DNA from 3 places in the Staphylococcus nepalensis genome. Region 1 is predicted to be linked to each of the others. Evidence: predicted binding sites of a transcription regulator. Region 1 holds the regulator's gene; each other region holds the start of a gene.
What was found. The regulator Rex, encoded in region 1, represses fermentation and respiration genes when NADH is low (regulators of the CRP and FNR family bind a similar motif). The targets are predictions, from matches to a motif close to TTGTGAAATATTTCACAA.
Positions count from the first base shown of each region.

Region 2: a site for Rex is predicted at 1,752-1,769, ahead of BJG89_RS03250 (nitrate/nitrite transporter). Genes of this name have one in related genera too.
Region 3: a site for Rex is predicted at 3,512-3,529, ahead of BJG89_RS05995 (L-lactate dehydrogenase). Genes of this name have one in related genera too.

Region 1 covers NZ_CP017466.1:1,097,369-1,102,898, forward strand. The annotation lists gene BJG89_RS05030 (ABC-F family ATP-binding cassette domain-containing protein) at 83-2,011, opposite strand; gene BJG89_RS05035 (redox-sensing transcriptional repressor Rex) at 2,163-2,804, shown strand; gene BJG89_RS05040 (YeeE/YedE family protein) at 3,009-4,103, shown strand; gene BJG89_RS05045 (sulfurtransferase TusA family protein) at 4,131-4,355, shown strand; gene BJG89_RS05050 (LacI family DNA-binding transcriptional regulator) at 4,727-5,530, shown strand, end outside.
Region 2 covers NZ_CP017466.1:747,870-753,399, forward strand. The annotation lists gene BJG89_RS03240 (sensor histidine kinase) at 1-705, shown strand, start outside; gene nreC (nitrate respiration regulation response regulator NreC) at 727-1,380, shown strand; gene BJG89_RS03250 (nitrate/nitrite transporter) at 1,954-3,117, shown strand; gene BJG89_RS03255 (Hsp20/alpha crystallin family protein) at 3,253-3,687, opposite strand; gene BJG89_RS03260 (Hsp20 family protein) at 3,730-4,101, opposite strand; gene BJG89_RS03265 (MarR family winged helix-turn-helix transcriptional regulator) at 4,344-4,784, opposite strand; gene BJG89_RS03270 (DUF3139 domain-containing protein) at 5,183-5,530, shown strand, end outside.
Region 3 covers NZ_CP017466.1:1,261,146-1,266,675, reverse strand. The annotation lists gene mnmL (tRNA modification radical SAM protein MnmL/YtqA) at 40-993, shown strand; gene mnmM (tRNA 5-(aminomethyl)-2-thiouridylate-methyltransferase MnmM) at 990-1,550, shown strand; gene BJG89_RS06000 (transcriptional regulator, SarA/Rot family) at 1,907-2,308, opposite strand; gene BJG89_RS05995 (L-lactate dehydrogenase) at 2,458-3,414, opposite strand; gene BJG89_RS05990 (alpha/beta fold hydrolase) at 3,748-4,572, opposite strand; gene BJG89_RS05985 (proline dehydrogenase family protein) at 4,841-5,530, shown strand, end outside.

The DNA.
Region 1 (5,530 bases):
CGCTGTTAATAATTCGAGTGTAAAAAAACATAAAAAATACGGAAAATGATAAAATCATTCCGTATTTTTGAGTAGTTCATAATTATATTAACTTTTCTTGTAATTCTGTCCATTTAGACATCACTTGTTCTAATTTTTGTTCGCTTTCTTCTTTTTCTTTGGCTAAACGACTTGCTTCTTCAGGATTGCTATATATATCTGGTAAGGTTAATTGTTCGTTAATTTCACCAATTTTACTTTCGTAGTTTTCTATATCAGCTTCAACTTGTTCGATTTGCCGTTCGATTTGCCGCTGTTCTCGTTTTTGAAGTTTTTGATCAAAATAATTATTATTTTGCGTGGTGGTTACTTCAGATTGCGTCGGAGTTTCTTGTTCTTTTTTGGCTTGGATAGCTGCATTTTCTTCTTTTTTTTCAATGAAATATTGATAATTACCTAGATACATTGTGCCGCCCTCATGATCTAAATCATAAACTTTATTTGCCAGTTGATTAATAAAATAACGATCATGGGAAACAAATAATATGGTTCCTTCAAAATGATCTAATGCTTGTTCGAGCATTTCTTTCGAATCTATATCAAGGTGGTTAGTTGGCTCATCTAATATAAGGACATTGTTGCGTTCGAGCATGAGTAACGCTAATTGTAACCGGGCTTTTTCACCACCCGAAAGATCGTTGATAATTTTTTTGACATCTTCTTGAACAAATAAGAAACGACCCAACACTGCCCGAATATCTTTTTCATTCATTGAGGGATATTGATCCCATAGATAATCGAGAATCGTCTTGTTTGATTTGAATTCAGCTTGTTTTTGATCATAGTAACCTATTTTTAAATTGGCACCTGTAGTAATTTGCCCAGCTAATTGAGGCTGAATGCCTGCAATTGTCTTGATTAATGTAGATTTACCAATACCATTGGGCCCAATAATGGCTATATGATCTCCTTTAGAAACTTCAATATTAATCCCCTTAGTGATAGCTTGTTCATAGCCAATTTCTAAATTTTTTATATGGAAAACATCGTTACCTGTGTTTCTATCAAAGTTAAATTGGATATTCGCACTTTTGGCATCAATCATTGGTTTATTGATTCTTTCAATTTTTTCGAGCATTTTTCGACGACTTTTTGCCATGCCAGTAGTTGAAGCACGTGCAATATTTTTTTCTACAAAAGTTTCTAAGCGTTTTATTTCAGCTTGTTGACGTTCGTATTCTTGCATGCGTTTTTCATAATATTTATCCCTTTGTTCAATGAATTGTTTGTAATTACCTACATAATGCTGTACATCTCCGAGTGCAACATCATAGATTTGGTTTACAATTTTATCTAAAAAGTATCTGTCATGGCTGATGATTACAATAGCGCCTTTAAAGTAATTCAAATACCCTTCTAACCATTGCGTGGTCTCCATGTCTAAATGGTTCGTAGGCTCGTCTAATAATAATAAATCAGGTTCGCTAAGGAGCATTTGGGCTAGTGAAAGTCTTGTTTTTTGACCTCCGCTAAAATCATTAATAGGGCGGTTGTAATCTGATTCAGTAAAATTCAGACCATGAAGCACTGTTTTGATTTTACTTTCGTATTGATATCCATCTTGTTGTTCAAATTCATTTGATAAATATTCATAGCGGTCAATATGTGTTTTATATTCTTCTGTATCATATTCATTTGCATGTTGCGCTAACCAATCTGTTTCTTTTTTCATTTCATTTTCAAGTTGTTTCATACTCTCAAATGGTTTAGACATTTCTTCAATAACAGTTTGATTTGTATTTAATGTCATTTGCTGTGTTAAATAGCCGAGTTTTAAATTTTTACTCTTTGAAACATGGCCACTATCATAATCTTCGACGCCAGCAATAATTTTCATTAAAGTAGATTTACCAGCACCATTGCGACCGACTATACCAATACGTTCGCCTGTTTTAACTTCAAAATCTACGTCATTAAAAATATCTTCTCCGTCGAATGATTTTGTTATATCATTTAGTTGTAATAATATCATCCGATTTTGCACCTCTCTATCCATTATCATTCTACCGTATTCTAAGCATTGTTAAAACTATCAGTGTTTATTTTTAGCATGTATTAATGTATAATGTTGTAGTAATTATAAGATTAATTAGTAATAGATCATAGTATAGGAGGACAAGATCTTGGCTAACCAAAGCGAAAAGATTCCTCGTGCCACATTGAAGCGTTTACCGTTATATTATAGATTTGTCAATACATTAAAATCTAAAGGTATAGACAGAGTTAATTCTAAAACAATTAGTGAAGGATTAAATATTGATTCTGCAACAATACGTCGTGATTTTTCTTATTTTGGTGAATTAGGCAAAAAAGGATATGGCTATAATATTGACAGTTTATTACATTTTTTCAAAAATGAAATTAGTGAAAATGATGAAATTAAAATCGCCATCGTGGGTGTAGGAAACCTAGGTAAAGCATTATTAACATATAACTTTTCTATTCATGATGAAATGACCATAACGGAAGCTTTTGATATACGAGATGAAGTGATCGGTACTGAAATTGGGCAAGTTACTGTGAGTCCATTTTCGAAGGCTACTGATATATTAAAACAAGAACAAATAGATGTTGTGATTTTAACAACGCCTGAAGATGCTGCACAACAAGTTGTAGATACTTTGGTTGATGCTGGCATTAAAGGCGTGCTCAACTTTACACCAACACGTGTGTATACACCAGTAGATGTTCAAGTCCACCATATTGATTTGGGAATTGAGCTACAATCTTTATTATTCTTTATGAAAAACTACAGTAATAAATAAGATTTTAAAGCACTGAGCTTTTTATAGATGTAAGTCACCAATCATGACGATACATTTATAAAAAGCTTTTTTATTTTCCAAATAGTTTCATATTTAATTAGTGAATTTATACTTTTTTTAAATTATTAATCATTAAAGGTTGAAATTTCCATATAAATCTAATATGATAATTCATATTGATTTTATCGGAAAAGAGGTAATGTTATGACGTGGTTAATAATCAGTGGATTGGTCGTGGGTGCGCTTCTAGGATTTGTCATGCAACGTACACGATTTTGTCTTGCTGGCGGTTTTAGAGATATGTATATTCAAAAAAGTAACAAAATGTTCTACGCATTATTAATAGCGATATCTGTACAAAGTATTGGCTTATTAATATTGACTTCCACTGGATTAGTACAAATTCCAGAATCAACATATCCAATAATTGGAACGGTAATAGGTTCATTTATTTTTGGGATTGGTATCATATTAGCTGGTGGTTGCGCCACTGGGACATGGTATAGAGCTGGAGAAGGATTGATTGGAAGTTGGTTAGCACTTATCGCATATGCATTTACTTCTGCTGCTACTAAATTTGGTTTATTGTTACCTTTAATGGACGGGGTTAATAAACCAACTAATGTAAATACTAGTATGTCACAAACAACTGGTATTCCAACTTGGGTTTGGGTTTTGTTATTAACGATTATAACTATCACATTTGTTGTGAAAACATTGCGTAAACCAAAACCAAAAGTTGCAGTTCCGAAATTAAAGCAAAAATTTACAGGCGTTCGTCATTATTTATTTGAGAAAAAATATCATCCATTTGTAGCAGCTATAGCAGTTGGTCTCATTGCACTTTTAGCATGGCCTGTCAGTGAATCTACAGGAAGAATGTATGGTTTAGGAATCACAACGCCATCTGCAAACTTAGTTCAATTTTTCGTAACTGGAGACCTTAAGCTTTTAGATTGGGGTGTTTTCCTTGTCTTAGGAATTTTTGCTGGTTCTTATATTGCAGCCAAAGGATCCAAAGAATTTAAGTGGAGATTACCAGATAAGAAAACAATTCGTAACAGCATTATTGGCGGTGTTTGCATGGGCTTTGGTGCATCAGTAGCTGGCGGTTGTTCAATAGGAAACGGATTAGTAGAAACAGCTACAATGTCGTGGAAAGGTTGGATAGCACTTGCTTCCATGATATTAGGTGCATGGTTCATGAGCTACTTTATATTTATCAAACCAATGAAAAAAGCACAAAAAGTAGAAAAATCTGCGAAGCATACAGTTTCAACGCAAACTCAAACGACTTAAGATTTTAACTTAAAGGAGGAATTAATTATGGTACATGAATTAGGAACAGTAGGAATGGTATGTCCCTTCCCTTTAATTGAAGCACAAAAGAAAATGAGTACATTGGAAAATGGTGAGGAGTTAAAAATTGACTTTGATTGCACGCAAGCAACAGAAGCGATTCCAAACTGGGCAGCTGAAGAAGGTTATCCAGTGACTAATTACGAACAGCTAGATGATGCTTCATGGACAATTACAGTTCAAAAGGCATAATGCTTTTCAATAAATAGTCGGACTGAAATATAGATGTTCATGATTGAAATAAAAATCTGGGTTTATTCCAAGTGAATAAAGCCAATTTTTAAATAATATATAAACACCTTCGTTGGATTCATAATAAAATGAATTTATACGAAGGTGTTTTTCTACGTTAAGTGTTCAATTTTTGAAGACAATTTATGATAATTAAATATAGATAGCACAATGGTTTATTATATTGGCAGGCGTTTATTGAAACAAATATCTTAAGCACAAGCGTTTCTTAGCCAACATAGTTCATTTTATTTTTAAATAGTATTTAAAGCGGTTGCAATATGATAAAATAGATGATGTTTACAATAGCAAATTAATGAGAGTGAAAATTTATGAAAAACATTGAAGACATTGCAAAAATTGCTGGTGTATCTAAAAGTACAGTTTCTAGGTATCTAAATAATGGTTCAGTCAGTAATAAAACAAAACAAAAATTAGATAAAATTATCAGTGAAAATAACTACCAACCCAATCAATTTGCACAAAGTTTAAGAGCAAGAAGGACGAATATGGTAGGTGCGATTATCCCCCGTATGAACTCTTTTGCTGTTGATGAAACTATTCAGGGTGTTAAAACAATTTGTGATAATTTAAATTATAGATTATTACTTAATTACACAAATTTAGATATTGAAAAAGAAATAGACGCGTTAGAAACCTTTAATAGAAGCAAAGTAGATGGCATCATTTTTATGGCTACAGAAATCACTGACCGACATTTAGAAGTGATTAATAAAATAGATGTACCAGTCATCATCGTTGGGCAAGCACATACTGATTTGAATTGTGTTATTCATGACGATTATCGAGCTGGTTATTTAGTAGGAAAATATATTGGAGAAAAGGGTTTTACGTGTGTTCAGTTTTTTGGCGTTACAGAAAGCGATGAGGCAGTTGGCATACAGAGGAAAGAAGGGCTTATAGATGGTTTGAAAGTAAATGGTGTAATGCCTCAAATGACATTAACCTCATTCAATTTTAAAGAAGCAATGCCAGATGTAAAGAAAACACTTAATGCATCGCCAGACTTAGAAGTAGTTATAGGCGCGACAGATTCTATTGCATTAGCAGTGCATAAAGTGATTTCAGAACAATCAAATCAAATGTTTAATCCAATGGTTGTTGGATTTGGTGGC
Region 2 (5,530 bases), 350 kb from region 1:
CCAATCAATGACATTAAAGTATTCACTCTACAAAATGTTTCTCCGCAAATTGAGCGTCATGATAAAATGTACCAACGTAAGATGATGCAAAAAACAATTTCTGCACAAGAGAATGAAAGAAAACGTATTTCTAGAGAATTGCATGATAGCGTTGTTCAAGAAATGTTGAATATAGATGTAGAGCTGAGATTATTAAAATATCAGCAAGAAATGGCTGATTTGCTTGAAGATTCAAAACACATCGAAGGGTTGATGTCCAAGCTTATAGATGATATACGCAATTTATCTGTTGAATTAAGACCATCTTCTTTAGATGATTTAGGTTTGGATGCAGCGTTTAAAACATATTTCAAACAAGTTGAATCGAATTATGGAATGAAAATTGTTTATCATTCCAATTTAGATGCCCAACGATTCGATAATGAAATTGAAACGGTTGTTTACCGTGTGGTACAAGAGGCACTATTTAATGCCATTAAGTACGCTAATATCGATAAAGTAGATATTGATTTACATTATAATCATAATAGATTAATTGCTGAAGTTGTTGATAGAGGTAGAGGATTTATTAAAACAGACCAACCACAAGGAACTGGTTTAGGGCTTTATGGCATGCATGAGCGTGCTGAATTAGTTAATGCGGAAGTGAATGTTGATAGCCAAATTGGGAGAGGAACGATTGTGACTTTAGAAGTGCCAATTTAAGGGAGTAAGGAGAAGTTAATTTTGAGAATAGTTATTGCAGATGATCACGCGGTTGTCAGAACAGGGTTTTCTATGATTCTAAACTACCAGGATGATATGGAAGTTGTGGGAACTGCTGCTGATGGTGTAGAAGCATATCAAAAAGTAATGGAACATAAACCGGATATATTAATGATGGACTTGAGTATGCCCCCAGGAGAATCTGGGCTAATAGCAACCAGTAAAATAGCTGAAAGTTTCCCTGATACAAAAATCTTAATATTAACAATGTATGATGATGAAGAATACTTATTTCATGTATTAAAAAATGGAGCAAAAGGTTATATTTTAAAAAATGCTCCAGATGAGCAGCTCATTTTAGCAATTAGAACTGTTTATAAAGGTGAGACATATGTAGATATGAAACTAACCACTTCTCTTGTAAATGAATTTATTAGTAATACTTCACAAGATATAGCTTCAACATCAGATCCTTTTAAAATTTTATCTAAAAGAGAAATTGAAATATTACCTTTGATTGCAAAAGGCTATGGTAATAAAGAAATAGCAGAACAATTATTTGTATCGGTCAAAACAGTAGAAGCGCATAAGACACATATTATGCAAAAATTGGAACTAAAATCGAAACCTGAATTAGTAGCATATGCGATGAAGAAAAAACTAGTTGATTTTTAGTTTATTAGATAATATATTCATGTAAAACCATAACGCCGAGAATAGGACAGAAATCACATGTTTTTTAATGACTTCATTGTCTCCTCTAAGGATTGGTTAGAACTATACATTTGCGTAAACGCGTTGTATAGGCTAACACATATATGCCACCACATATATGCCACCAGTAATGTTAATTTAATCCATTGATAAGTGATGCTTCATAAAAAAGCATGGACCCAAACGGGTCTTTTTTTTATATAAAAGCCTTAGGTTAAGTAGACGATATGAACTAAAGTTTATGCATATAAGGGTGATTTTACAAACTATTTATAATCAATTCATGAATATAGAAATAGGGGGAATTTGACAAAAGTTAAGGGATAATCCTTATGTTTATTTTTTCACAAAGATTTTACACTAACTATATAGCTAGTATTCTACGATGTTAAAAATTTTAAAGACTCAAATGTTACACCAGTTTTACCTTTCATAGTTAATTCCTTAATACTTAATAATGAAATACATGATTATTGTAGGCCATTTGTAGAATACTAGTGTTTTAATTAAAAAACGTAAATGTAGGTGAATGTAATGAACAAAGCAAGTGGCGGTTTTCAATTAACTTTACAATCTTTAAGTTTAGTCGTGGGGTTCATGGCATGGAGTATTATCGCACCGTTAATGCCTTTTATTTCACAAGACGTTAATATATCTGGGAATCAACTCTCTATTATATTAGCAATACCTGTTATACTCGGTTCTATTTTAAGAGTACCGTTTGGTTATTTAACAAATGTCATAGGTGCTAAATGGGTCTTTTTCTGTAGCTTTATTATTTTATTATTTCCAATTTATTTTTTAAGTCAAGCTCAAACAACAGGGATGTTAATGACTTCAGGATTCTTTCTAGGCGTCGGTGGCGCTGTGTTTTCGGTTGGTGTTACATCTATCCCTAAATACTTCCCTAAAGAACGCGTCGGCTTAGCAAATGGTATATATGGTATGGGTAATATTGGGACTGCAATTTCATCATTTTTGGCACCACCTATAGCTTCAATCATTGGTTGGCAAACGACGGTGAGAAGTTATTTAGTCGTAATCGCTTTATTTGCAGTTTTAATGTTTTTATTTGGAGATGCAAAAGAGAAAAAGGTTAAAGTGCCTTTAATTGAACAATCTAAACGTCTGTTTAAAGATTTGAAATTATATTATTTATCACTTTGGTATTTTATTACTTTTGGCGCTTTTGTGGCATTTGGATTATTTTTACCTAATTATCTTGTACAAGACTTTGGTATTAGCGAAGTAGATGCTGGTCTACGGTCGGGCGTATTTATAGCATTAGCAACATTTTTAAGGCCTTTGGGAGGGATATTAGGAGACAAATTTAATGCCGTTATATTATTGATGATTGATTTTTCTTTGATGATTGTGGGCGCAATTATTTTAGGCATCTCAAATCATATTCTGTTATTTACAATTGGTTGTTTACTCATTAGTATTTGTGCTGGGTTAGGCAATGGGCTTATCTTTAAACTTGTACCGTTTTACTTTAGTAATGAGGCTGGTTCTGCAAACGGTATTGTTTCTATGATGGGGGGCTTAGGTGGCTTTTTCCCACCTATTGTTATATCTTATGTAACGATGATGACAGGAACAAGTCATTTGGCTTTTATATTATTAGCTATATTTGGAACGATTGCTTTGTTAACAATGATGCATATGTTGAAAAGAAACAAGGTAAGCACTGTTTAATATAATAATATAGTCAAATAGTTAACTATTCATTAATAGTAGTTGTTTTATTTAGATTACTTTATAAATAGCTAGAAAGTAATACAAATAAAAAAAGCAACGCTTGATTTTAAAGCGTTGCCTTTTTTAGATGGATTAATCTATTTGAATGTTAGAAGATGAGGATTCTTCTTTCTCTTTTTTAGGTAGTGTAACATTTAACATACCGTTTTCATACGCAGCTTTAATACCATTTTCATCAACATTATCAAATTGGTATTGTCGTTTTACATCACTATAGCTACGTTCTTGATGGATAATACGTCCATTTTCATCTTCTTTGTTATTTTCGAAGGTTTGTTTACCTTCAATTGTTAAAATATTATCTTCAAATTGTAAATTAATATTTTCTTTTTTCATTCCTGGTAATTCAGCTTCTACTACGTAAGCGTCTTCTAATTCTTTAACATCCGTTTTAATATTGCTACTGCCTGGGAATTGATCGAAGATTTGACGTCCAAAATCTTTGAAAAAGTCGCTAGGGTTCACATCGAAAAATGAATTATCAAAAGGTCTCATATTGAAAGCCATAAAAACATCTCTCCTTCAATTTAATTATATTTAGTTTATAATTTAGTCAATATTAATTTGTGTTTTTGTGTGATTAATTGGTAATTCAACACTTAAAATACCATCTTCCATTGTTGCTTTGATATTTTCTTTATCAACATTTTTAAATATAAATTGTCTACTTTGTTCATTTGAATTGCGCTCTCTAATCAAGTATTGATCTTGGTTTTCGGTTGTAGTAGAAGTTTGTGTTACGCGAATCGTTAATGTTTTATCTTCAAATTGAATAGTGACATTGTCTTTGCTATAACCAGGGAGTTCAGCTATGACTTGATATGCACCATTTGATTCATACACATCTACTTTAAAATCATGATGCTCAGTTAGTAAACTTTCAATTATATCTGTTGGAAAATTTTGAGTGTTTTGCATCATCTTTTCACCTCTCCTTTAACCTTATATTCATATTATAATACAATAGTCAAAGAAAGTCAAAGTCAAAGCATGAAAGTTAAAAGTAATTTATATTTCAATTTCATCATAGTGTAATGGGAGGATATTCGCAAAATATTGAAAGTATTATATTTAAATGACTTATTAAAAAAATAGAGGCAAGTATAAGTTCAAATGAGATGTATGATTTATAACATCCAAACTTTTCTTTGCCTCTTTATATATTAAAGTTCTTTATTAAAATTTTTATTTACGAAGTTTTGTAGAGTTTCTTTTAAGTGAATAGCTTCTTCAATATCCATATCGAATTCACTAAAAACTTTTCTAGAAACATGGGATAATGCCTCTTGAATTTCAGCACCTTGGTCTGTAAGTGCGATTTGTAAATTACGTTCATCATCAATCTCACGTGTTCTACTAACATATCCTTTCTTCTCTAATTTTTTTAGTAAAGGTGTTAGTGTCCCTGAGTCAAGATAAACACGTTGACCAAGTGTTTTAATGTTTATCTTTTCATCATTTTTTATAGCGAGCATAACAATATAGCCAGTGTATGTTAAATCATACTCTTTTAAATAGGTAGTATATTTTTTTATAATTTCTTTAGAAGAAACATAAAAAAGAAAGCACAGTTGTTTTTCTAAGTAGCTAATTTTTTCCTCCATTTAATCACCCCTTTTGAAATTTAACCTTATTATGAACCACGAACATTGTCAAGGAACTGTTGTGCACCTTATTCATAATATTTTTATACTATTATTTAAGTATTATCTGAGTAGACATATTGAATATTGCTTATTTAAAAGAAATTCAACCTTAATACAAGTACATACCATCTGAAAAATTAAAACAAAAACGTACGTTTATTCGTTGTTTGAAATAAATCTAATCACTTATTAAAGTCATAATTTAAGAACATTTTGTTACAAAAAGATATAATACTTTATAAATGATTTATTATCATTCATAATATGAATATTATGTATTTTAACAAAAAGTTGATGGGTTTAATGGTGAATGAAAAAATATTTAATTGATTGTTTTTATTAAAAGGAGATTAAAGATGAAGACGTTTTTAAAAATTTTAGGACTATTGGTGCTTTCATTGGTTTTAGCAGTGGCATTTTTCTTCGGTTTAAGGACGTATCAAGGCCACAAAAATTTGGAATTAGTTGATAATTATATGGATGAAACGCATTTAACAGAAAAAATCCAATCTGAAAAAACCTTATATAGTGCTAAAAAAGGATTGTATTATAAGGAAGTTAAATTCAAAGATGATTCAGAACATACTTATGTTGTGCAACCAGTTAGCACATTTAAGGGGATATTAGTACAAGGTTTTGATGAAGAAACTAAGAAAAATGTAAAAGATGCAAAACATAATACGTTTAAAGAGAAATATAAACCT
Region 3 (5,530 bases), 160 kb from region 1:
AATCTTTAACTAGAACGAATTTAGAAAGGAAAATGTTATATGGGACAATTTTTCCCTTACGCATTCGAAAACAAACGATATCATACTTGGAATTATCATTTAAAAAATAAATTTGGCCAAAAAATCTTCAAAGTTGCAATTGATGGAGGATTTGATTGTCCGAATAGAGATGGCACAGTTGCTCATGGCGGTTGTACATTTTGCTCAGCAGCAGGAAGCGGCGATTTTGCTGGTAACCGTGTCGACCCTATAGATGTTCAATTTCAACAAATCAAAGATAGAATGCATGAAAAATGGCACGAAGGACAATATATTGCTTATTTTCAAGCTTTTACAAATACACATGCGCCAGTAGAAGTTTTGCGAGAAAAATACGAAACGGCATTAAAAGAACCTGGTGTTGTAGGTTTATCTATAGGAACACGCCCAGACTGTTTACCAGATGATGTAGTAGAATATTTAGCCGAATTAAATGAACGTACATATTTGTGGGTAGAATTAGGTCTACAAACAGTTCACCAAAAAACTTCTGACTTAATTAATCGTGCGCATGATATGGAAACTTACTACGAAGGTGTTGCAAAACTACGTAAGCATAACATCAATGTGTGTACACATATTATTAATGGGCTGCCTGAAGAAGATTATGACATGATGATGGAAACTGCTAAAGAAGTTGCACAAATGGATGTTCAAGGTATTAAAATACATTTGTTACACCTACTTAAAGGTACTCCAATGGTAAAACAATATGAAAAAGGTATGCTTGAATTTATGTCACAAGACGACTATACAAATTTAGTTTGCGATCAACTAGAAATTTTACCAAAAGAAATGATTGTACACCGAATCACTGGTGACGGCCCAATAGATTTAATGGTTGGCCCTATGTGGAGTGTTAACAAATGGGAAGTACTTAACGAAATCGATGATGAATTAGCTAGAAGAAATTCCTATCAAGGAAAAAACTATGAAAGTATTATCAAATCATGAAAATAGAGCGTATTTTACCATTTTCTAAAACACTCATCCAACAACATGTATCTGCGGACAGCATTGTTATTGATGCTACTTGTGGTAATGGTAATGATACTGAATTTTTGGCACAACAAGTACCAGATGGTAAAGTGTATGGTTTTGACATTCAGGACATTGCAATACAAAACACTAAAACTAAAACTAAAACATTTAGACATGTCCATTTAATTCATGATAGCCATGCCAATATAAAACAATATATTCCAAGAGAGGAACGTGGACATATTGACGCAGCTATTTTCAACTTAGGATATTTACCTAAAGGAGATAAATCCATCGTTACAAATCCTAACAGTACCTTAGCTGCTATCAATTCGATATTTGATATATTAGCGCCCGAAGGCATTATCGTTTTAGTTATTTACCATGGACATGAGGAAGGTAAAACAGAACGTGATGCATTATTAAACTACCTTCAACATTTTGACCAAAATAAAGCACATATATTGCAGTATCAGTTTATTAATCAACAAAATCATCCACCATTTATTTGTGCTATTGAAAAAAGATAACGTACTATTTAAATAAAAACATATAGAACAGGAAACGTATTTGTCTAAGTGATACCATCGCAAAACAATTTTAGAATAGCTTACCAGAGCATCTATGTAACGAAGCATGTTTATCTCTAAATGACTTCATCGCTATTTTAATTTGATATCAAACGTATTTCATCTTCACTTACTTCTACGAGAAAAACAAGAACACCATCTATTTTCCTCATATAACTATCTAGGAAATTTAAAATAATACACATAATAAAAGTACACCTCTTTTTGAAATAGAGGTGTACTTTTATGTTAAGTATGAGTCGTTGATACCCATACTTTTTGAGGTTAATAACAGTTTTCCAGACTTTAATTATTCCCTATAAATCTAAGATAGATTTAAGACTTGATTGAATAGATGACGATTTTTCATCAATTTCTTCTTTAAAGTAATCTAAAAGCGCTTCCCTTTGAGCTTCTAAATCTTCATTGAAATGAATAATTACTGTACGTTCATCATTAACTGGTCTTTCTTTAATGATCCATTCTTTTTCCACTAAATCGTTATACGTTCTTGTACGTTTATAAGATTTAATTTGTACAAAATCATCCATTTCCTTTAAAGTCATTGATCCTTCTTGCCATAATGTTAAAAGAATTAATATTTCTTCTTTCGACATTTTATATTGTTTCTGTACTTTTTCAAAGATATCATCAATATCATTTAGTACATGTTCCAATCTAAGGACACTATCTACCATGTCAGTAATTGTCTTCCCCATAGAAATATCCCCCAATCATAATATTAAGTTAAACATGTAAAATTAATTCATCAAAAAAATCATTCGTTACAAAATTTATTACTGTCAGAAAAAATTTTGATATTTTCAATAAAATTAATCTTATATACAGTTTAAAATTAAATTATGAATTATGCAATTAGTTGGTTGATTTTATTTTGCATTTCTTTCAAAATTATGGCAGAATTTTCAAACAATTTACTTTCGCTACTATTTAATTGTGTTTCATAAACTTTTACCGCACCATTTCTATTGATTAATGTTGGTACACCAATGTATACATCATTTTGGCCATATTCACCATTTAGATAACTGGAAACGGGGAGAACCACATTTTGATTTTTTAAAATGGCTTGTGTAATACGAATTAACCCCATAGCGATACCATAATAAGTAGCGCCTTTCGCTTTAATAATGTCATATGCTGCATCACGTGTATTTATAAATATTTCATCTATTCTATGTTGTTTGTCTGGGTTATCTTTTAAAATGTCATATAATGATTGGCCTGCAATATTAGCCTGTGACCACACAGCCAATTCTGAATCACCATGTTCTCCGATAATTTGTGCATCAACGCTCCAAGGAGATACATTAAATTCTCTTGCGAGTTCATATTTAAAACGCGCAGTATCCAATATTGTACCTGAACCAATAACTTGCGCTTTTGGCAAGCCTGATACTTTTTGCGTTACATATGATAATACATCTACTGGATTTGTAGCTATTAGAAAAATACCATTAAATCCTGTTTGCATAATAGTCGAAACAATTTCTTTAAATATTCTTGTATTTTTTTCCACTAAATCTAATCGTGTTTCTCCTGGTTTTTGAGCAGCACCCGCGGTAATAACAATTAAATCTGCGTTGCTACAATCTTTGTAAGATCCTGCTTTTATCTTTATAGGTGAGCCCCCATAAGGTGCACTGTGATTTAAATCTGCAACATCACCGTGTACTTTTGTTTCATCTAAATCAATGATGACTAATTCATCTGCTATTCCTTGGGAAACTAATGCAAACGCATAACTAGAACCAACTGCACCATCACCTATTAATACCACTTTATTTCCTTTACTGTATTTCATATTATGACTCTCCTTATATTTAAAGTAAATCATCGCTTATTGTGATTTATTTCACAATTTAAATATAACACTTTCTTCGCTAAAGAGCAATCGTTTATTGTGATTTATTTCACAAAATTTCCGTTTCTTCTTCCTCGTTTTATAAATGAGAAAGAGCGAGACAAAACCAAAATTTGGTTTCGTAGACTCGCTCCTAGTTAAAGATGCTACATCGTATATCTAATTATAATTAATACTGCAAGTTTTTACTGACATCTATTGTTTTCTTATAAGAAGCGTCTTTCAAAACGATGGCGTCCATGCTTTGTATTGCTTACACTTTAATTTCCCACTCTATGAAAGCTCGTGTTCATCATGGACGATAAAGCCAATATTACTTGTACTGTTATTAAGAAATGCTAAAATATATCGCATTACTTCGTCTCTTTCAGGTTCATTATGTATTTCATGATATAAACCCTTCCAAGCTTTAAAATATAATTCTTCAGTTTCAATATTATCTTTCACCAAATGCATAGTTGGAATATCAGACACTTTGTCTTCGAGCCCATACATTAATAATACAGGAAGTGGCTTAATATCTTTTAAGTGTGTTACTGTTTCTTTCATGATTTCGATGATTTGTTTATACCAATGATATGTCACTTTTTGTAACATGAGTTGATCTTCTTTTGCTTCTTCGATTACCTCATCGTTACGTGTTAAATCTTCAACGGTTATGCCTACTTTGAATCTTGTGTCTTTAGTTAATTTACCTACATTAGATAATATCTTATCTTTTCTAGTTTTATTATTTTTTTTGAATTCCAGCAATGGTGAAATAAGCATCAATCCTTCAATAGGTACTTCCACTTTTTCTAGTAAGTTTAAAATAATAAGTCCGCCAAGTCCTACACCTAAAAAATAAGTTGGAAGTTTATATTCATTTGCTATTCTAATCCATTCTAGTACATGTTCGTGATATACTTCGAAATTTTCTATTTGTCCTTTATTAGAACGCGTAGTTTGACCTTGCCCAGGTAAATCACCCATGATAACGTGATGGCCATTTCTACGTAGCATTGTTATTACATACGCATATCTTCCTGTATGTTCGAGCATGTTATGGGCAATTACAATGACACCCTTAGCTTCATTTTCAGTTTCCCATTTCCACATATTCCATACTTCCCCTTCTCCAATAATTTCATTAAATATATTGTATCAAAATATGATGCACGTTTGCCATTTTAAACGCATAAATTATGTTGTCTTAAGTTCATTGTTTTTTTAAAAATAAATATTATAACTATATCAATCAGTCATCCGATAGTGTAGTCTGTGATATTAAGCATAATAAATTTTATTGTAAACGATTTCATTACTATTAGATTCATGCTACACTATTATTGAAAGCATAGCTATTAGCAGGATGGGAGGAATTAATATGCCAATTGTGAAAAATTTTTTTATAGGGTTATCTAATAATCCCTTTTTAAATAAAACAGCTAAGGAAATAGGTCCTATGTTTGGGGCTAAAAAAGTCGTTGCTGGAAATACGATTACTGACTTAGTAGACACAATTGAACGTTTAAATAACAAAGGAATCACTGTTACTGTGGATTGTCTTGGAGAATTTGTTTTAAATGAAGGCGAAGCGATACAGGCCAAAGACCAAATATTAGAAGTGATGTATGCAATATACAACCACAGCTTAGATGGTCACATGTCTATTAAACTAAGCCAACTCGGTTCGGAGTTTGATATTGACCTTGCTTATCGTAATTTACGCGAAATATTACTAAAAGCAAATGAATTTGGTAATATGCATATTAATATAGACACTGAGAAATACGATAGCTTATTTGATATTACTCAAGTGTTAGATCGACTAAAAGGTGAATTTAAAAACGTAGGTACAGTTATTCAAGCTTATTTATATAAAGCAGATGCACTTATCGATAAATACCCAGAACTGCGTTTACGTATGGTAAAAGGTGCATATAAAGAAAATGAAAATATTGCTTACCAAACTAAAGAAGACATTGACGAAAATTACATACGTTTAATTAAAAAAAGATTATTAAACGCTAATAATGTCACTTCTATTGCTACACACGATGATAAAATAATCACA